2 regions of the Arthrobacter sp. 7Tela_A1 genome follow, and region 2 is predicted to be linked to the other one. Evidence: predicted binding sites of a transcription regulator. Region 2 holds the regulator's gene; the other holds the start of a gene.

Region 1 (10,104 bases), on a different contig from region 2:
CGTCGTTGTTCCCGATGTTCCCAAGACCCGTTCCGGGAAGATCATGCGCCGCCTGCTCACCCAGCTGTTCGAGGGCAGCACGCTGGGAGACACCACCAGCTTGCAGAACGAGCCATGCATTCCCGCGATCCACACTGTGTGCGAGGCACGGCGCGCCGGGAGCGCGGCCTAGTGAACCCGCGCCAGGGTCACCCGGTCCAGCTCCACCGCGCCGCCCATGGCACGGTGCAGGCGCAGGAACTCCACCGGAGAAACTTCCAGGATGGTGGTGTTGTGCTTCGGCGGCAGCAGTTCCGGGTGCCGGCTGTCCATCATTTCGGTGAACATCTGCTGCGCCTCGACCCGGTCCATCGGCTGCGTCGGTGTGATTTTGTGGTTCGCCGAGGCCAGTTTGTACCCCGTTTCGACCACGATCACGTACTGTTCCATGCCAGCTCCCCGGGTCGCCTCGTCGCATCTGTTCTTCACATTGTTGGTTTTCCGCACCTAATAAAGCAACCATCGGAGAACCGCTTACCCGCGGTTCCCCCAAGGAAGGAGCACTCAGTTCCATGAGTGACCGCCAGTTCGGCTTCCGCACCCGTGCCCTGCACGCCGGCGGAACCCCCGACGCCATTCACGGCGCCCGTGCCGTGCCCATCTACCAGTCGACGTCGTTCGTGTTCAAGGACACCGCCGATGCCGCGAACCTGTTTTCGCTGCAGAAATACGGCAACATCTACTCCCGGATCGGCAACCCCACCGTCGCGGCGTTCGAGGAACGCATCGCGTCCCTCGAGGGAGGAATCGGTGCCGTGGCGACGGCGTCGGGCATGTCCGCGGAGTTCGTGACCTTCGCGGCGATCTGCTCCGCCGGGGACCACATCGTGGCCGCTTCCCAGCTCTACGGCGGAACGGTCACGCAGCTGGACGTCACGCTGCGCCGCTTCGGAATCGAAACCACGTTTGTTCCGGGCACGGATCCTGCGGACTACGCGGCGGCTATCCAGGAAAACACCAAGGCCGTGTACGCCGAGGTCGTCGCGAACCCCAGCGGCGAGGTCGCCGACATTGAGGGCCTGGCAAAGGTGGCGCACGACGCCGGTGTGCCGCTGATTCTCGACGCCACGCTGAGCACTCCTTACCTGGTGCAGCCGTTCAAGCACGGCGCGGACATCGTCATCCACTCCGCCACCAAGTTCATCGGCGGGCACGGCACCACCCTGGGCGGCGTCGTCGTGGAGGCCGGCACGTTCAACTGGGGCAACGGCAAGTTCCCGGCCATGACTGAACCTGTGGCCTCCTACGGCAACATCTCCTGGTGGGGGAACTTCGGTGAATACGGCTTCCTGACCAAGCTGCGTTCCGAGCAGCTGCGCGACATCGGACCGACGCTGAGCGCCCAGTCCGCCTTCCAGCTGCTGCAGGGCGTGGAAACCCTGGCCCAGCGGGTGGATGAACACCTTCGCAACGCCCAGGCCGTGGCCGAATGGCTGGAAGCGGACGAGCGCGTCGCCTGGGTGTCCTACGCCGGGCTGCCGTCGCATCCGCACCATGAGCGGGCCAAGAAGTACCTGCCCAAGGGGCCCGGTTCCGTCTTCAGCTTCGGTGTGAAGGGCGGCCGCGCAGCCGGACAGACGTTCATCGAGTCGCTGCAGCTTGCCTCGCACCTGGCCAACGTGGGCGACTCCCGCACCCTGGTGATCCACCCGGCATCGACCACACACCAGCAGCTCTCCCCCGAACAGCTGGCTGCAGGAGGTGTGCCGGAGGACCTGGTGCGCATTTCCGTGGGCCTGGAGGACCTGGAGGATATTCTCTGGGACCTGGACCAGGCACTCACCGCGGCCGCTGCCGGAACTCCGGCCGCCGCCGAAGAAGCTGCGTCCTGCAGCGTTCCGCTCGCAACCGAGGAGTCAGCCCATGTCTGAGACCCGCACCTGGGTGGGGCCGAGCGCCCCGGAACGCCTGGCCCTGCTGCGTTCAGCCACATCGATCGCCATCGTGGGAGCCTCGGACAAGCCGTCCCGTGCGTCCTACTTCGTGGCAACCTATCTGCTCTCCTCCTCGCCGTACAAGGTGTACTTCGTGAACCCGGTGGCCAAGGAAATCCTGGGCCAGCCGGTGTACGCGTCGCTGGCGGACCTGCCGGAGACCCCGGACATCGTGGACGTCTTCCGCCGGCACGATGACCTGCCGACGGTACTGGAAGAGGCCAAGGCTGTGGGCGCCAAGACGCTGTGGCTGCAGCTGGGCTCCTGGCATGAAGAGGTCGCCCGGGACGCCGAAGCAGCGGGAATGAACGTGGTGATGGACCGTTGCGTGAAGATCGAACACGCCCGGTTCCACGGCGGCCTGAACCTGGCCGGCTTCAACACCGGAGTGATTTCCTCCAAGCGGCAGCTCACCGCCTAACCCGCCTGCCGGCCCTCACCGGGACCATCGAGAGGCCAGTTACGGCCCGTTTCACGCCTGGAACGAGCCGTAACTGGCCTCTCGTGTGAAGGGGGACGGGTTAGCGGAAGTCCGCGGCCCGGTCAGTCATTATCCCGGCCGCCCTTGCCGCGGTTTTCGTGGCTCTTGCCGCGCTCACCGTGGTCCTTGCCGTACTCGTCTTTCGACGGACCGGAGCGCTTCTCAGCGTCCCCGCCGGATTGCCTTTGACTGTTCTCGAAACCGCTGCCCCGGTGGCCCTGGCCGTTCTCGTGGCCGTTGCCCCGGTGGCCCTGGTTCCAGTCCCTGCCGCTCCGCTGTTCTGAACGTTCCGGAGCGGGTTCCGGAGCGCGCTCCGGAGAATCTTCCGCGGGGGCTTCCACGGCGTCGGCTTCAGGCACCGCCGGCGTGGCCGGATCGGCTTCTGCCGACGGAGGCAGCTCCGGCTCCGGGTCCGGGATGGTTTCGGGAGCAGGTGCGGGATCGCCGGAGGAATCCGGGAGATCAGTTGGCGCCGGGGTTTCCGGAGCCGGCGCCGGGGCCGGAATCTGTTCGTAGTGCACGGGCGCCGGCGACTCGTGCGAGTTTTCCGCAGTCACCCAAAAGTCGCTGTTCGTCGCTGCGACCCCTGTAGTACCGGCAGCCATAGCCGCAATGACCGCTCCGCCCAGCAGGAAGCCGCGGCGCCGGGATTTCCGAAGCGGGGTGACTCCCGCCGTGAAGAGTGCTTCGAGTTCGGCGCACGGCACCGGTGCCTCGCCGCGGGACTCGGTGCGCAGCTTGCGGAGCGCGTCTGTGAGCTCCGGTGTTGCTGCGACACCTGATTCATCCAAGAGGCGCCGGATTGCTTCCTCGTCGCCGGGGTTGCTGGATATGCCGTTCATAGTCCCGCTGCCTCCTTTCCCGAGAAGCGTTCCTTGAGGGCCGCCAGGGCCCTTCGTTGAAGTTGTTTGACGGAGTTCTCCGTCTTCCCCATGATTTGCGCCGATTCCTCCAGGGAGAGATCCGCCACGACGCGCAGGAGGAGCACCTCGCGCTGCTGGTCCGTAAGTCCTTCCAGCAGGGGCGCAACCATGAGGGAGGTCCCCATCACTGTTTCTTCAGCCGATTCCGAATGCCGGGTATCCGCCAGCGGGTCATAGGGGGCGGTAACAGGCTGGCGTTCACGCCGCCGCTGGTCATCGACCATCCGGGCGTGGGCAACGGAGAAGGTAAAGGTTCGCAGACCTGCGGCTCCGCCGGTGATTGTCGATAGCTTGCCGAATACCGTCAGGAAGACCTCTTGTGCCAGGGCTTCAGGGTCGTCGCAGCCTTTTGATCTCAGGTAACCAAGGACTGCCGGCGCCAGGGACTCGTAAACAGCCCGCAGCGCCACGGGGCTGTTTGCACGCGCCTCAGCAACCATCTGCTCTGTGAGCGGGTCAGCCAAGGCGGGGTCCTTCGATCCAGAACGTTGGGGCGAACCAAATCGTACCCCGCCAAGGCTGATCCTGCAGGGAAATGGCCGCGCCGACGTTTTTTGGGGGGATAAACCCCGGCGCGGCCATTACACAGAGGTAATCGACCAACGACCCGGAAAAGTTACGCGGCTGCGAAAAAAGTTTCTCCTTCCGTTCCGGGACTCCCTCCACCCTGGTCCGGAGAGCTCTCCGGAGAGGCGGCGGCACCGGCGAATGTGGGAGACTTGAGCGGCGCCGCCCCCGTTGGCGCACGCCGCGCGGCAAGCGGGATCGACAAGCCTCCAAGCCCGCACCGGACCAGCAACCCCGGCGGCCGAGTGCCCCGGCACAGGAAGACCATGCCCCTCACCACCCCCCTTGACCGCCGCAGCGACACCGGGCTCCAACGCAGCCTGACCCTCAGGCACATCCGTTTCATTGCGCTTGGATCAGCCATCGGCACCGGGCTGTTCTACGGCTCGTCCCAGACCATCCAAGCGGCGGGACCCGCCGTGCTGATCGCCTACCTGATTGCCGGCTGCGCGGTTTTCCTGGTCATGCGGGCGCTGGGAGAAATGGCCGTCCGCCATCCCGTCGCCGGCTCGTTTTCGCAGTACGCCGGCCGCTACCTTGGCCCCCGAATGGGTTTCCTCACGGGCTGGACGTTCGCCTTCGAGATGATCATCGTTGCCATCGCGGACATGACCGCCGTAAGCATGTACATGGGTTTGTGGTTCCCGGACACTCCCGGCTGGCTGTGGATGGTCGCCGCGATGCTGGTGATCGGCGGGCTGAACCTGATGCGCGTGAGTGTCTTCGGGGAACTGGAGTTCTGGTTCACCCTCATCAAGGTCTCCACCATCATCGCGATGGTGGCAGGCGGCCTGTACCTGATCGTCTTCGGCATCAGCACCGGCGGCTACGAACCAGGCGTGCACCATCTGGTGGACCACGGCGGCTTCGCGCCCTTTGGAGTGTGGGGCGTGGTCATGAGCCTGGGAATCGTGGTGTTCTCCTTCGGCGGCATCGAGACACTCGGGGTAACCGCCGGCGAAACCGGGGACCCGCAGCGGGCCATCCCCAAGGCCGTGAACACCGTACCGGTGAGGATCCTGCTCTTCTACGTCCTCTCCCTGGGCGTCATGCTCTGCCTCCTCCCCTGGGACCGGATCGGCTCCGAGGGCAGCCCCTTCGTGCAGGTTTTCGCTGGCCTGGGCATTCCATTCGCCGAACACCTCATCAACGCCGTGGTCCTGACGGCAGCGCTGTCGGCGATGAACTCGATCTTCTACGCTGCCGCCCGCACCATGTACGGGCTCGCCGAACAGGGCCACGCCCCGCGCAGCTTTACCCGGGTGTCCCGCTTTGGTGTGCCTGTCTGGCCGGTGAGCATCCTCATGGCCAGCCTCGTCGCGGGGCTCGGGCTGTATCTGTGGATCCCGGACCAGCTGTTCCTGGTGGTGGCCTCGATCGCCACGTTTGCGACGCTCTTCACCTGGTCCTCCATCCTGCTCAGCCACCACCGCATGAGGCTGGAAATGCGGCGGGAAGGGACGCCGTCGGCCGGCTTTGAGTTCCCCGGATGGCCGGTGCTGAACTATGCCGCCCTGGCGTTCATGGGCGTGGTGACCGTCATCCTGGCCTTCACCGGACCTGGCCGGACAGCCCTGGCCGTCGGAGGGGTGTGGCTGCTGCTGATGCTCGCGGCTTACCGGTACCTCATTAAGGGCCCCGGCCGGCTGCCTATCGAACTGCCGGAACCCAACGCGCGCTAGCCCTCCACAAGCTGCTCATTGGCGGCAAAACGGCGGTTTTTCAGCACCGGAAGGAATTCCCGGACCTCGTCAATGCGGCTGCGCACTACGTCGGCAGTTACTACGCCGGACGGCTCCTCGCCGAGGAATACCTGCGGGATGCCCAGGGGATCAAGCACCGCAGAGTGGCCAATCGTATGGGAGCTCGAGGTTCCGGCGGCGGCCACCCACACGGTGTTCTCGATGGCACGGGCCTTCAGCAGCGTCTCCCAGTGGTCCACCTTGTGCTCGCCCTTGAACCAGGCGGCCGGCACCGCAAGAAGGTCAGCTCCCTGCACGGCCAGTGCGCGGGCCAGCTCGGGGAACCGCAGGTCATAACAGGTCATGAGGCCCACCCGCAGGCCGCCGATCTCCACCACCTGAATGCCGCGGTCCCCAGCCTTGATCCGGGTTGACTCCTGGTAGCTGAAAGCGTCGTACAGGTGCAGCTTGCGGTACGTCCCGGCAATCCTGCCGTCGTAATCGATGGCGACCAGGGTGTTGTAGGGCCGTTCTTCCCCTGAGGATTCATACCCGCCGGCGACGACGGCGATGCCCAGGTCCGCGGCAATCAGCGAGAGCTGCTGGACGAACCTGCTCCAGCCGGCGTCGACTGCCGAGGTGAGGGCTCCCTCCACCTTGCCGATGCTGAACATGGACTCTTCGGGGAAGACGATCAGCTCGGACCCTTCGGCTTTTGCCTTCTCCGCCAGCGAGCGCATCGCCGCAAGGTTTTCCTGGACGTCTCCGCCGGGGCTGAACTGACCTACGCTGACCAACATCGGATGACCGCCTTGCTTCGGGACCGGATTTTTCTCCAGCCTAGTGCAGGTCCTCAAAGTGGAGCACAGGTTTCAGGACCTCTCCGGCTTTCGCGGCCGCAGCGGCATCATTGATTTCACGGAAGCGGTAGGGGGTCACCAGCTTCTGCAGCGGGAACCGGCCCTGCTGCACCAGATCCACCAGCGCGGGCAGGAACAGCTGCGGGGTGGAGTCGCCTTCCGTAATACCCAGCACCTGCCGTCCGTTGAGCAGGAAGTTCACGTCCAGTTCCACGGTCGATCCGGAGGCGGGTGCACCAATCAAGCCGAGCTTGCCCAGCGGTGCCAGGGCGTCCGCTGCAGCCGCGGCGACGTGGGTGCTTCCCGTTGTTTCCAGTGCGTGCGTGACACCCGCCCCGTCCGTAAGTTCCAAAAGAGCCTGCAGCGCATCGGTGCTGCCGGAATTGACGACGTCGGTCGCTCCGAGTTCCCGGGCCAGCTCCAGCCGCGAGTCCACCAGGTCCATGACCACGATCCGGGTTGAGCCGCTGAGCGCCGCAGCCATCACGGCGGAGAGGCCCACAGGACCGGCCCCGAAGACCGCCAGGGTGGAGCCTGGCTCGGGGCGCAGGACGTTCAATACCGCTCCAGCCCCGGTCTGGATTCCGCAGCCCAGCGGGGCGAGCAGGCCCAGGTCGGCGTCAGGATCCACCTTGGTGACGCCGCGTTCGTCCGCGAGGACCAGGTTCGCGAAGGAAGACTGCGCGAAGAAATGCCCGTGAACTCCCAAGCCGTCCTTGGTAATGGTGGCGCTGCTGTCCATGCGCGAGCCGCCCAGCAGGTTGAGGTCCAGGAAGTCCACACAGTAGGCGGGATGGCCGCTGCGGCAGTTCCGGCAGGTGCCGCAGCTGGTGAAGCTGAGCAGGACGTGGTCGCCGGGAACCACGGAGGTCACGGCACTGCCGACCTCCTCGACGACGCCGGCTCCTTCATGGCCCAGGACGCCCGGCAGCGGGAACGGAATATGGCCGGCCTGGACTCCGAGGTCAGTTCCGCAGACGCCTGCTGCGATCATCCGGACCACCACCTCGTCCGGACGGGGGTCGTCGAGGACGACGTCGGTGATTTCAAACTGTTCATGGACGCCGCGCAGGATCGCGGCACGCGCCTGGGTAGTCATGTGCCAACGCTACGCGGCCCGGTGCCCGCGCGTCAGTGCCCGGACGCGGATCGGGGCGGCAGGTGGGAACTCCGCCTGCCGCGAATGGACATGGTGCCGCTAAGCGCTGACCGCCTCGGCTTCGCGCTGCTCGCTGCTGCTGCCCAGCGATGCCGAGGAGCCGGACTGCACCTCGATACGGCGCGGCTTGGCCTTTTCACTGACCGGGATGAGGACAGTGAGCACACCGTTTTCGTAGTGGGCGGTGATGCCTTCGGTGTCGAGGCCCTGGCCAAGGCTGAGCTGGCGCAGGAAGGAGCCGCCCTCGCGCTCACGGGTCAGCCACTGGACGCCGTCGGCACCGCGCAGGGTGCGCTCGGCACGGATCGTCAGGAGCTGGCCGTCGACGTCGATGTCCACGGAGCCCGGATCAATGCCGGGGAGGTCGACGCTGAGGACATACCGGTCGTCCTGCCGGTACAGGTCCATGGGCATGCCGCGCAGGGTTTCGCTGCGCAGGGTCTGGGCGAAACGGTCCAGTTCACGGAACGGGTCAAATCGGGTAGCCATCACACAATCAACTCCTTCACGCCTCCGCTGCTCCATTCAGCGGGCTGATCTGCTGTTTGAGGAAAAGTTGAGTTGGATTCGCTCAACTTTCGGCAGTAGATTAGCACTCGAAGCATGAGAGTGCCAGTCTTAGTTCGGGCCCCTTATGATTTCGCCCGGGCGGATCAATCCGTCCGCAGTCTTTCATTCGAAACTTGTCTGGAAGCAGGTCAAACGTGTTCGTCCCCGCAGACTTCCGGCGGCGCCATCCCGATGCTGCCCGGCTCCTGTCCCTCCCCAGCCGGGTTGCCGGCTCCCCTCCCTCCGCTGTCCTGGACACTGTCTGCTGGTTCAGCGTCCTTTGGGTAGCCGCCGGCCTGCTGGGCCTTGGCTTCTTCTCCGGCGGAACCACGTCTTTGGTCCTGGCGGTGGTGCTGCTTTACGGCACCGGTGCCTGCCTGGCTGTCGTGGGATGGCTGGCCTTCCGGGCGCTGCGGCTGCGGGCCGCCCGCCGCGCGGCCGAGGAACCAGACGCCACAGCTGCCCGGGACTTCCTCGCCGCGGAGGAGTTCGCCCGGGCCGAGATCCGCGCGGCGCTCTTCCCCGAGGGAGCAACCGGCCGGCCCGCCCGTGCGGACACCCCTCAGGCACCGGCAGGTCCCCGGTGTGCAGCGCGGCCATCCGCCAAGTCTCCGATCTCCAAGAAGGCCAGGCGCAAGTCCTCCCCCGGTAAGCCGAATAAGTCCTTCCCCCTGAACACCGCCGTGACGTCCGCGGCGGTACAGGATGACTTCGCGCAAGCCGCCTAGACTGTGGCGCCATGGACGAAATCAAGGAACCCGTGCAGCTTGCCCTGCCCGGCGGGAAGCTCAACCCCGCCGCAAGAGGCTTCACGCGCAGTCCGCTGCACGCCTTCGGGCACCTGCCGTCCGGGCTGCGGCACGGCTGGCGGAGCAAGCGGTGGGAGTACTGGGGCGTTGTGACCCCGGAGCTGGTGATCGGCATGACGATCGCCCACCTGGACTACGCCGCGACGCTTCAGCTGTACGTCCTGGAGCGTGCCACCGGCAAGGAAGTCCGCTGCGACCCGTTGGCCCTGCCCGCCGGCTCGGCGGCCCTCCTGCCGGATACGCTGCCGCCCCTGACCGCAGTGGGCTCCACGGGCGGGCTGCACTTGCGGTTCCATGACGACGCCGGCGGCACGCACCTGCGCGCCGAAGCGGAGCGCGTCGCCGTCGAACTCTATGCGCCGTCAGGCGGGGACGTGCTTGGCGTGGTGGTGCCGTGGTCGGACACGCGGTACCAGTACACGCTGAAGGACGTGGCCCGGGAGGTCAGCGGGACCGTGACGGTGGACGGGCAGGAGTATTCCGTCGGCGGGCCGGAGTCTTTTGCGGTGCTGGACCGCGGCCGCGGCCGCTGGCCGTATTCCAAACGCTGGAATTGGGCTGCCGGGTTCGGGACCGTGGCCGGCACGCGGCTTGGCCTGCAGGTCGGCGGCATGTGGACCGCCGGAACTCCGGCTACCGAAAACGCCCTGATCGTGGACGGAGTGCTCCACCATTACGACGGCGAACTGGAGTTCAGCTACGACCTGGCGGATCCGCTGGCTCCATGGCACGTGCGCGGGCCGTGGCTCGAGGCCACGCTGACGCCGTTCCACCGGCGCCTGGCGGCAACGAACGCCGTCCTCGTGGCTGCGAAGACCTGGCAGGCGTTTGGCTCCTGGTCGGGCTGGGCCGCGGCCCCGGACGGAACACGCCACCGGCTCGACGGCCTCCAGGGCTGGATCGAAGAGGCCCGAAACCGCTGGTAACCTGCCGGCGGGTGCCCGGATCAGTTCGAGGCCAGGGGTGTTCCGCCGCGGAATCCGCTGCTAGGTTCGTAGCGACCTCGCCCGAGCCGAAGGAGCCTTCCGTGAGCAGCAGATTTTCTTCCCTTGCCCTTGATGCCGTCGACGTGAACGCCCAGGCCGCATTCTGGACCCAGGC
Region 2 (9,804 bases):
GAGCATGGTGATGAGCTGTTCCAGCACCTGCGGCGTGACGCGGGTCTGGTGGCGCGCGAGGACCCTGACCTCATTCACCAGGCGGACAGTCCGGTCGACGGCCTGCGCAGGGCCCGAGACAGAGAGTTCGTTGCCCCGGACGTGGAGGTTGACCTCGGGGAAGGCGGACTCGATGACTTTCAAAGCCTCGTCATTCGCGCCCAGAGACTGGACCATATGCTCCGTGGAGTCAAAGACAATCGTCTGCTGGTCCTCGTGGATGGTGCCGATTCCTGCTGAAGATTCGGTCATATATACGGCCCCTCGGCCTCTCATCGCCCCTTATCAGGTCATCTTGGTCTAAAGCTGCACAACGGAATATTTGGCCCGGTGAACTCCCGGAGCAATTCCGCGCGCACAGCTCATTTAATCTTACTTGATCTGCGCCACGCCGTGCCGCCATGGAAGCAGGAGTCTAGCCGCAACAGGTACGGGAGGGGTCCGTGACGCGGGTTACGCGGTTTGTCTCGGCTTTGCATCGGCTCGGTCTCAATCAGGTTTCAGTCCCATCCCAGAACAGTTAAGTCACCGTTTTCGGGCCGCGGGCTGTGCCAAGCTTGGGGTCGTGCTGCGGCCGGATCCCCGCTCCGGACGCTCCCCCACATGCACCGCCCGGTCCCCGGACTGCGGGCACTGAGCAACGGAAGGCAGGGACAGCTATGGCAAGACAACGGCGGACCCGCATCCGAATCCTCCTCCTCGCAGCCTCAGTTCCGTTCTTCCTGCCCGGCTGCGGCGTCGTCGCCGAGCTGCCTACTACCTCGATGCCCGAATCGTTCAGCAAATCATCTGCGTCTGAAGGGCTGCCCATGGCGGTTTCGGCTCCCGCGGAGGCAACGGCCTCGAAAGTTGTCATGCCGGTCTACTGGCTGGCCCAGAACGAATCCGACATCCAGCTGTACCGGGAGTTCCTGCCGTCTGAAAACACGGGCGACCCGATTGGCGAAGCAGTACAGGCCATGACGGCGCAGGTTCCGCACGACAGCGACTACTTCACGCCCTGGCAGCCGGCGTCTGAGGTGACCGCCTCGATTTCGACCAAGAACGTCATCACGGTGGACATTACCTCCGACGCCTTCAAGGCCTCGCTCGACGCCGGCATGGCCCACCGGGCCGTTCAGCAGCTGGTGTACACCGCTACCGCCGCTGCGGCCAACGCCGGACTCACGACGGCGGGGCACAACACCAGCGTGGTTGTCCTGGTGGACGGCAAGGCAGGCTACCAGGCCTTCGGCCACGAGCTGCTGGCAAAACCCCTCGAACGCGACAAGAAGCTGCCCGCACCCATTTGGATCATCGACCCCCAGGAAGGCGACGGCGTCGAAACCTCCGTGACCGTCAGCGGTTCCGCCGTAGTCCGGGAGGAGAAACTTTCCTGGAGCGCCGAGCCGATCGTGAAGGGACGTCCGGATACGTCAGCCGCCACCACGGGCAGCGTGGCACTCGATGCCGCCACCGGTGAAACGGCACTATTCAGTGTGACCATCAAACTGGAACCGGGCGAATACAACCTGCGGGTCTTCCATGGCGATGGAGCCAACGAAGATTCGAAGCGTATTACTGTCTACTGACGCGGAGGACGCCCGGGCTGACTCGGGAGCTTTAGGACCAGCGGCCCAGCACGTGGTTCAGCAGCACCAGTGCTGCCGGGCCGGCGCTTGACGAGCGCAGCACGTGCGGCCCAAGGCGCACCGTGAGGGCACCGGCTGCACGCAGGGACTCCAGCTCCGCGGGAGAGATCCCGCCCTCGGGACCCACCACGACGGCAATCGAAATCCGGTCCCCCGCTGCACGGTCCTGCCCCTGGATCTCCAGTGACCCCACCGCGTCAACCAGTCCGGTGTCCGCATCTTCGTGAAGGACGAGCACAAGGTCCATGCCTGCCAGCCGCTGCGGAAGTGTCTTGGTATCAGCGACGCCCAGGACGACGGGCAGCCGGGAACGTCGGGACTGCTTGGCCGCGGACGTGACGACCGATTGCCACTTCGCCTGTCCCTTCGCTGCCTTCTCGGCGCGCCACCGCACAATGCTGCGCTCTGACTGCCAGGGAATGACGGCGTCGACCCCCAGCTCCGTAGCTGCCTCAATGGCCTGCTCATCCCGGTCCCCCTTGGCCAGGGCCTGGACCAGGATGAATTCGTGGACCGGGGCGGGCTCGGACTGGACTTCGCTGACCTCGATCTCCAGCAGGGCAGGCTCAGCGGAGCGGACAGTTCCGCGCAGCCGGATCCCGGCGCCGTCGACAATGTCAACGTCCTCGCCCGGAGCCAGCCGCTTCACCGAAACAGCGTGCCGGGCCTCCGGGCCGGTCAGCGCGAACACGCCTCCCGGCGCCGCCGCTGCCACCTGTTCGGGGTCGCCGAAAAAGATCGGGTTGGTCATGAAGTGCCAGCCGGCGGCTAGTGGTTGCCGAGGCGGTCTCGGAGCTTGGCGAAGACCCCCGGGCTGCTGGTGCCGCCGACGCGGCCTTCGGCGAACTGTTCGCCGCGAAGTTCAGCGAGCCGGCGGAGGAGTTCTTCCTGCTCGGCGTCGAGCTTCTGCGGCGTCTCGACCTGGACGTGGACCAACAGGTCCCCGCGGCCGTAACCGCGCAGGTGGGTGACGCCCAGGCCCTTGAGAGTGGTCACTTCGCCGGACTGGGTGCCCGGTTTGATGCTGATTTCCCGCGCTCCGTCGAACGTTTCCATGGTGATGACCGTGCCCAGGGCTGCCGCGGTCATGGGGACGGTCAGCGTTGCATGCAGGTCGTCGCCTTCCCGGACGAACACCGGATCGGCGTTGACGCGGATTTCCACGTAGAGGTCACCCTGGGGTCCGCCGGCAGTGCCGGCCTCTCCCTGGCCGCTGAGCTGGATGCGGGTGCCGGTGGCGACGCCGGCGGGGACCTTGATCGTCAGCGTGCGGCGGCTGCGGACCCGGCCCTCTCCGGCACACTCGTGGCACGGATCGGGAATGATGGTGCCGAACCCCTGGCAGGAACCGCAGGGAGCGGTGGTCATGACCTGGCCGAGGATGGAGCGGACGGCGCGCTGGACCTGCCCCGTGCCGTGGCAGATGTCGCAGGTGCGCGGTGAGGTACCGGGCTGGCAGCACGAGCCCTCGCAGGTGGGGCAGAGGACAGCGGTCTCGACGTCGATCTTCTTGTTGGTGCCGAAAACGGCGTCCTTCAGGTCGATGCGGACGTTGATGAGCGCGTCCTGGCCGCGGCGGGTACGCGAAGCCGGTCCCCGGCCGCCACCGGCGCCGGCGCCTCCGCCGAAGAACGTGTCGAAGATGTCCTGGAAGCCGAATCCCTGGCCGCTGAAGCCGCCGCCGAAACCGTTGTCGGTGCCGTTCTCCTGGCCGGTGGTGTCATAGACCCGCCGCTTCTGCGGGTCGGAGAGGACCTCGTAGGCGTGGGACACTGCCTTGAACTCGTCAGCGGCTCCGGGTGCGGTGTTGACGTCGGGATGCAGCTTGCGGGCAAGCTTGCGGTACGCCTTTTTGATTTCCTCGCCGGTGGCATCCCGGCTGACGCCGAGTACCTGGTAGTGATCACTCACTCGTGCACATCGCTTCCTGTGTTGCGTACCCCGTCAAGGGGCGGTTTATGTCTTTTCGACGGCGCCCGGAGGGGCTGCCGCTCCGGGTCACTCGTTCAGGACCCGGGAAAGGTAGCGGGCGACGGCGCGGACCGCAGCCATGGTATTGGGGTAGTCCATTCGGGTGGGACCAAGGATTCCTACCATAGCGGACGCGTCCGGGCCGTACCCAGTGGCCACCACCGAGGCCTCGGAGAGGGAGCCGTAGGGGTTCTCCGAACCGATGCGGACGGAGACACCTCTGGCGTCCTGCTCCATCTCTGAAAGCAGGCGAAGCATGACCACCTGTTCTTCAAGTGCTTCAAGGATCGGTCCGATGGTCAACGGGAAGTCTCCGGTGGCACGCGCCAGGTTCGCCGTTCCTGCCATGACCATCTTGTCCTCGCGGTTGATGCCCGCAAGCTGTTCCAGGCAGCGGCCGAGCGCCCCCGCGGTGCCGCGCAGCTGTACCGGCACCGTCGCGAGGCAGTCCGCGAGGTGGCTGGTGATGCGCGTTAGGTTGGTTCCCGACAGTCCCTGCAGGAAGTGCTGCCGGAGTTCGTGCAGGGCCGGCTCGGTGACCGGGGACGGAACGGTGATGACCCGCTGCTCAACCCGGCCCGTGGTGGAAATCAGGACAACCAGCACCTGTGCCGGTGCCAGCAGGACGAACTCGATATGCCGCACCTTGGCATTGCCCAGATGCGGATACTGGACGACGGCGACCTGGTTGGTGAGCTGGGCCAGCAGGCGCACCGTCCGGTCCAGGACGTCATCAATGTCCTCGGCACCCTCCAGAAGGTTCTGGATGGCACGGCGTTCGGCACTCGACAGCGGCTTCAGGTCCGAGAGCTGGTCAACGAAGAGCCGGTACCCCTTGTCGGTAGGGATACGTCCGGCAGAGGTATGCGGGGCAACAATCAGGCCCTCTTCTTCGAGGACCGCCATGTCGTTGCGGATAGTAGCGGAGGAGACACCGAGCCGGTGCCGCTCCACCAGGGCCTTGGAACCGACAGGTTCGCGGGAATGGACGTAATCTTCAACAATGGCCCGGAGCACCTCGAGCCGGCGTGGTTCACTCATGGTTTTCCCTCCCTTGTTGAAGTTCCTGCGGCACGTTTACGCCGATTAGCACTCGGCATACTCAAGTGCTAAGTCTAATACGTTCCGATGCCGTTGTTAGCATTGAATCTCCCGTGCCTGCGAGACCGCCGGCGCTTTGACCCGTGTCCAGGAACGAGGAAACCCCGTGCCGAACTTTGAATGGGGACCGAGGGATATCTCTGCCCCGGTCCGGAAAGCACTTCGGCAGGTCGGCGCCGAGAAGGGCCTTGTGCTGGAGGATGTCCAAACCGGCTGGGTAGGCGCCGTCCTGCGAACGGAAAAGTCCGGGGGCCTGCACCTCATGGTCCTTGAAGACGCCCGGGGACGCACCAAATCCTTTGAACTGGGCTTCGGCTTCCTCCTCGAAGGCGAACCCGTGGAGGTGGTTCCGGCAGTAAGGTCCTCCGCCCCGGCAGTGCAGCGCACCGCGTCCGGTTCGGTCGCCGTAGCGAACCAGCGGGCCCGCACCGCGCGGGCCAGCCGCATCTGGGTGGAAGGAAAGCACGACGCCGAGCTGGTGGAGAAGGTCTGGGGCGATGATCTGCGTGTTGAAGGCATCGTCGTCGAACCCCTCCACGGCGTGGACGACCTGGCTGCGGCGGTTCGGGATTTCTCCCCCGGGCCCGGACGGCGGCTGGGAATCCTGGTGGACCACCTGGTGCCGGGGTCCAAGGAATCCAGGATCGCAGCCGCAGCGATGGCCGTTCCCGGCGCAGCAGAGAACGTCCTGATCGTTGGCCACCCCTACGTGGACGTCTGGCAGGCGATCAAGCCCCACGTCATCGGACTGCAGGCCTGGCCCGTGGTCCCGCGTTCCGAAGACTGGAAGACCGGCATCCTGAAGGGACTCGGCTGGCCGCACCGTGACCACACCGACGTCGCCATGGGCTGGAAGAAACTCCTGGGTGCCGTGCGGACCTACGCGGACCTGGAACCAACCCTCCTGGGGCGGGTCGAAGAGGTCATCGACTTCCTCACCGTGCCCTAGCCCGGCAGGCCTTGCCGGCGCCGTCCCCCGGCTGCGGCGCCCCGCCGCGGCTGTGTTTGCCTGGACACGCCGCCGGACCCAGTACCCTTGATGAACAACAGGTACCCGTGGGTGCGAACCCTGCGTCATCTGAGAGTTAAAGGAATGCAACTGTGTCCAACACACGCCAGAACCATCCGCAGCGACCGGAAAACCACGGTTCACCAGCGCGCCCGGACTACCAGGGTGCACCCGCCAACGCCCTTCCGCTGACTGCTTCCGAAGACCGCCAGTGGGCAACACTGTCCCATTTCGGCGGCATCCTGGGCTTTGTGCCGTCCCTCATCATTTACCTGGTCTTCCGCGACCGCGGCCCGTTCACCGCACAGGAATCCAAGGAGGCACTGAACTTCACCCTGCCTCCCACCATCCTGGCGCTGGTCGCCTGGCTGCTGTCCTTCATCCCCGTTGTGGGCGGCTTTTTCGCGGTCTTTAATGCCCTGATCTGGATTGCCGTCGCCGTGGCTTCTGTTATTGCCGGCATCGAATGCAACCGCGGGCGGCCGTACCGCTACCGCTTCAACCTGCGCCGGATCCGCTGACGCATTCAGCGCCTCCGGCCGCCGCCGAAAGACACGCTGCACTAAGAGACCCGCCATACCAAGAGACCCGCCATCCCTTCAGGGAACGGCGGGTCTCTTGTGTTGAGCGGGCTACACTAAGGCAGCAGGCGGCGCACGACGGCGTCCGCCAGCAGGCGTCCCTTCAGCGTCAGCAGGACGGTTCCGGCCATGGCGGCCCGGGGATCAACCAAACCATCGGCAATGAGTCCGGCCACCGCAAGGCGGCCCTCCGGGCGCAGCCGGTCACGGGAAATTCCTTCGGCAAGCCGGGCTCGAAGCATGACGTCTTCGAGGTAACGGGTGTCTGCGTCCAGGGTTTCGCGGCCGACTGCCGGGGATTCCCCCGCCGCGATCCGGCCTGCATAGGCAGTGGGGTGCTTGGCATTCCACCAGCGGATGCCGCCGACGTGCGAGTGCGCACCGGGACCGACGCCCCACCAGTCATCGCTGCGCCAGTACGCCATGTTGTGCCGGCATTCATCCGACGGTGTCCGTGCCCAGTTGCTGACCTCGTACCAGCCGAGTCCGGCTGCTCCGAAAAGTTCATCGGCCAGCAGGTATTTGTCCGCGTGGTCGTCGTCGTCGATGGGCGGAACTTCGCCGCGCCGGATCCGTGCCGCCAGCTTGGTGCCGTCTTCAATGATCAGGGCGTAGGCGGAAATATGGTCCGGTTCGTAGCCAAGCGCTTCCTCAACGGAGTACTTCCAGTCCGCCAGGGACTCCCCCGGTGTGCCGTAGATCAGGTCCACGCTCACCTTGAGGCCGGCGTCGCGCGCCCATTTCACGGCCTGCGGCACCCGCGAGGGCGTGTGTGTCCGGTCCAGGACCGCCAGCACATGCGGAACAGCCGACTGCATGCCGAAGGACACGCGGGTGAAGCCGGCGTCAGCGAGCAGCTGCAGTGATTCCGGTGTGACTGAATCCGGGTTGGCTTCGGTGGTCACCTCGGCGCCCGGGGCCAGGCCCCACTGTTCGACGGCGGTGCCGAGGATGGCTGCGAGGTCTTCGGCCGGCAGCAGCGTCGGTGTTCCTCCGCCGAAGAAGACCGTTTCGACCGGGCGGTGCGGAACGCCGGAAGCCCTCAGGGCGCCGGCGGCGAAACGCACTTCCTGCTGCGCCGTCGCCGCGTACTCAACCTGCGAGGCACCCCCGCCAAGTTCCGTGGCCGTGTAGGTGTTGAAATCGCAGTAGCCGCAGCGGACGGCGCAGAACGGGATATGGACGTAGAGGCCGAACCGGCGCCCGGCTGCCTCCGTGGCAGCCTGGGCCGGCAGGATACCGTCCTTTGGCGCGGGATCCCCGAGGGGCAGTGCGCTGGGAGTCACTTCTTGGTTTTGTCCTTGGACTCGTCGGAGGACAGCGCGGCGACGAAGGCTTCCTGGGGAACCTCGACCCGGCCCACCATCTTCATGCGCTTCTTGCCTTCCTTCTGCTTTTCCAGCAGCTTGCGCTTACGGCTGATGTCGCCGCCGTAGCACTTGGCAAGCACGTCCTTGCGGATAGCGCGGATGGATTCGCGGGCGATGATGCGGGAACCAATGGCAGCCTGGATCGGCACCTCGAACTGCTGCCTCGGGATCAGCTCGCGGAGCTTTCCGGTCATCATGACACCGTAGGAGTAGGCCTTGTCCTTGTGGGTGATGGAGCTGAAAGCATCCACCTGCTCGCCCTGGAGCAGGATGTCCACCTTGACCAGGTCGGCCACCTGTTCGCCGTCGGCCTTCCAGTCCAGCGAAGCGTAACCGCGGGTCTTGGACTTCAAGACGTCGAAGAAGTCGAAAACAATCTCGGCCAGCGGCAGGCGGTACCGGATTTCCACCCGGTCCTCGGAGAGGTAATCCATGCCGCCCAGGACTCCGCGGCGGGTCTGGCACAGCTCCATGATGGCGCCGACAAATTCGCTCGGAGCAAGGATCGTGGCGGAGACCATCGGCTCGCGGACCTCTTTGATCTTGCCTTCCGGGTACTCGCTCGGATTGGTCACGGTGACCACCTTGTTGTCCTCGAGCGTCACCTCGTATTCCACGTTCGGTGCGGTGGAGATCAGGTCCAGGTTGTACTCACGCTCGAGCCGCTCACGGGTGATTTCCAGGTGCAGCAGGCCCAGGAAGCCCACCCGGAAACCGAAGCCCAGCGCCGCCGAGGTCTCGGGTTCGTAGACGAGCGCGGCGTCGTTAAGCATCAGTTTTTCCAGCGCATCGCGCAGCACCGGGTAATCCGCGCCGTCGATCGGGTAGAGCCCGGAGAACACCATGGGTTTGGCATCGGCGTAACCGGGCAGTGATTCGGCTGCCGGTTTGGCGAGGTTGGTGACAGTGTCGCCGACCTTGGACAGGCGCACGTCCTTCACACCGGTAATGAGGTAACCGACTTCGCCGACGCCCAGGCCCTTGGAGGGGGTGGGTTCGGGCGAGCTGACACCGATTTCCAGGAGCTCGTGGCTCGCACGGGTGGACATCATCTGCACGCGCTCGCGCGGCGAGAGCTTGCCGTCGACCACGCGAACGTACGTGACCACGCCCCGGTAGGTGTCGTAGACCGAGTCGAAGATCATGGCGCGTGCCGGTGCGTTGGGGTCGCCGACCGGTGCAGGAATGTCACGGACAATCTGGTCCAGCAGGGCTTCAACGCCGACGCCGGTCTTGCCGGAAACCTTCAGCACGTCCGCCGGATCGCCGCCGATCAGGTGTGCCAGCTCCTCGGCGTACTTCTCCGGCTGCGCTGCCGGGAGGTCGATCTTGTTGAGGACGGGGATGATGGTGAGGTCGTTCTCCATCGCCAGGTAGAGGTTGGCCAGCGTCTGGGCCTCGATGCCCTGGGCGGCGTCGACCAGGAGCACTGCACCCTCGCAGGCTGCCAGCGACCGTGATACCTCGTAGGTGAAGTCCACATGGCCCGGGGTGTCGATCATGTTCAGGGCGTAGGACTTGTCATCCAGTTCCCACGGCATCCGCACAGCCTGGGACTTGATGGTGATCCCGCGTTCGCGTTCGATGTCCATGCGGTCCAGGTACTGCGCCTTCATGTCGCGCTGCTGGACCACGCCGGTGAGCTGGAGCATGCGGTCAGCCAGGGTGGACTTGCCATGGTCGATGTGGGCGATGATGCAGAAGTTCCTGATGATCGCCGGATCCGTCGCGGCAGGCACCGGTGAGAAGCGGGCCAGAGGTGACACTGTGGCGGTTCCTTTACTGTTTGCGCCGGCTGTCCGTTTACACCCGCGCTGCAGCTGTTGTGCTGCCCGGAGGGCGGGTTGTCCTGGACCTTGCGCAGGGATTGTTCGAAAGTGGATTCGTTTCTAAGTTAACAGTCTCCCACGTTTGCCCTGCCGGTCCCGAACTCCGGCACAGGCTGTGAAGCCTAAGATGCAGGCATGGCTTTTTCCTCCCGAAACCTCCTCGGACTCGCCCGCATGGCACTGAGGGCAGCACGGCATCTTTCCCCCGGTCCGGGGGGGGCGCGCCCCCGCCCCCCCCCCAAGCCCCCCCCCCCCCCCCCCCCCGCCCCACGC

Evidence for each region. The regulator HrcA, encoded in region 2, represses chaperone genes, less so after heat shock. The targets are predictions, from matches to a motif close to TTNGCACTCGNNNNNNNCGAGTGCNAA.
Region 1: TVB01_RS01705 (Hsp20/alpha crystallin family protein) is a predicted target of HrcA. The motif match lies at 8,235-8,261, and genes of this name have one in related genera.

The regions. Positions count from the first base shown of each region.
Region 1 is NZ_JAXIOO010000003.1:4,992-15,095, forward strand. Features, by position in the region: gene acs (acetate--CoA ligase) at 1-172, shown strand, start outside; gene TVB01_RS01665 (hypothetical protein) at 169-429, opposite strand; gene TVB01_RS01670 (O-acetylhomoserine aminocarboxypropyltransferase/cysteine synthase family protein) at 552-1,910, shown strand; gene TVB01_RS01675 (CoA-binding protein) at 1,903-2,394, shown strand; gene TVB01_RS01680 (hypothetical protein) at 2,517-3,296, opposite strand; gene TVB01_RS01685 (RNA polymerase sigma factor) at 3,293-3,841, opposite strand; gene TVB01_RS01690 (amino acid permease) at 4,211-5,626, shown strand; gene TVB01_RS01695 (carbon-nitrogen hydrolase family protein) at 5,623-6,426, opposite strand; gene TVB01_RS01700 (NAD(P)-dependent alcohol dehydrogenase) at 6,467-7,585, opposite strand; gene TVB01_RS01705 (Hsp20/alpha crystallin family protein) at 7,685-8,134, opposite strand; gene TVB01_RS01710 (hypothetical protein) at 8,350-8,922, shown strand; gene TVB01_RS01715 (DUF2804 domain-containing protein) at 8,934-9,929, shown strand; gene TVB01_RS01720 (VOC family protein) at 10,031-10,104, shown strand, end outside.
Region 2 is NZ_JAXIOO010000017.1:39,185-48,988, forward strand. Features, by position in the region: gene TVB01_RS09160 (PhoH family protein) at 1-291, opposite strand, end outside; gene TVB01_RS09165 (GerMN domain-containing protein) at 699-1,610, shown strand; gene TVB01_RS09170 (16S rRNA (uracil(1498)-N(3))-methyltransferase) at 1,642-2,421, opposite strand; gene dnaJ (molecular chaperone DnaJ) at 2,439-3,581, opposite strand; gene hrcA (heat-inducible transcriptional repressor HrcA) at 3,669-4,682, opposite strand; gene TVB01_RS09185 (DUF3097 domain-containing protein) at 4,849-5,691, shown strand; gene TVB01_RS09190 (DUF4870 domain-containing protein) at 5,844-6,272, shown strand; gene hemW (radical SAM family heme chaperone HemW) at 6,389-7,618, opposite strand; gene lepA (translation elongation factor 4) at 7,615-9,468, opposite strand.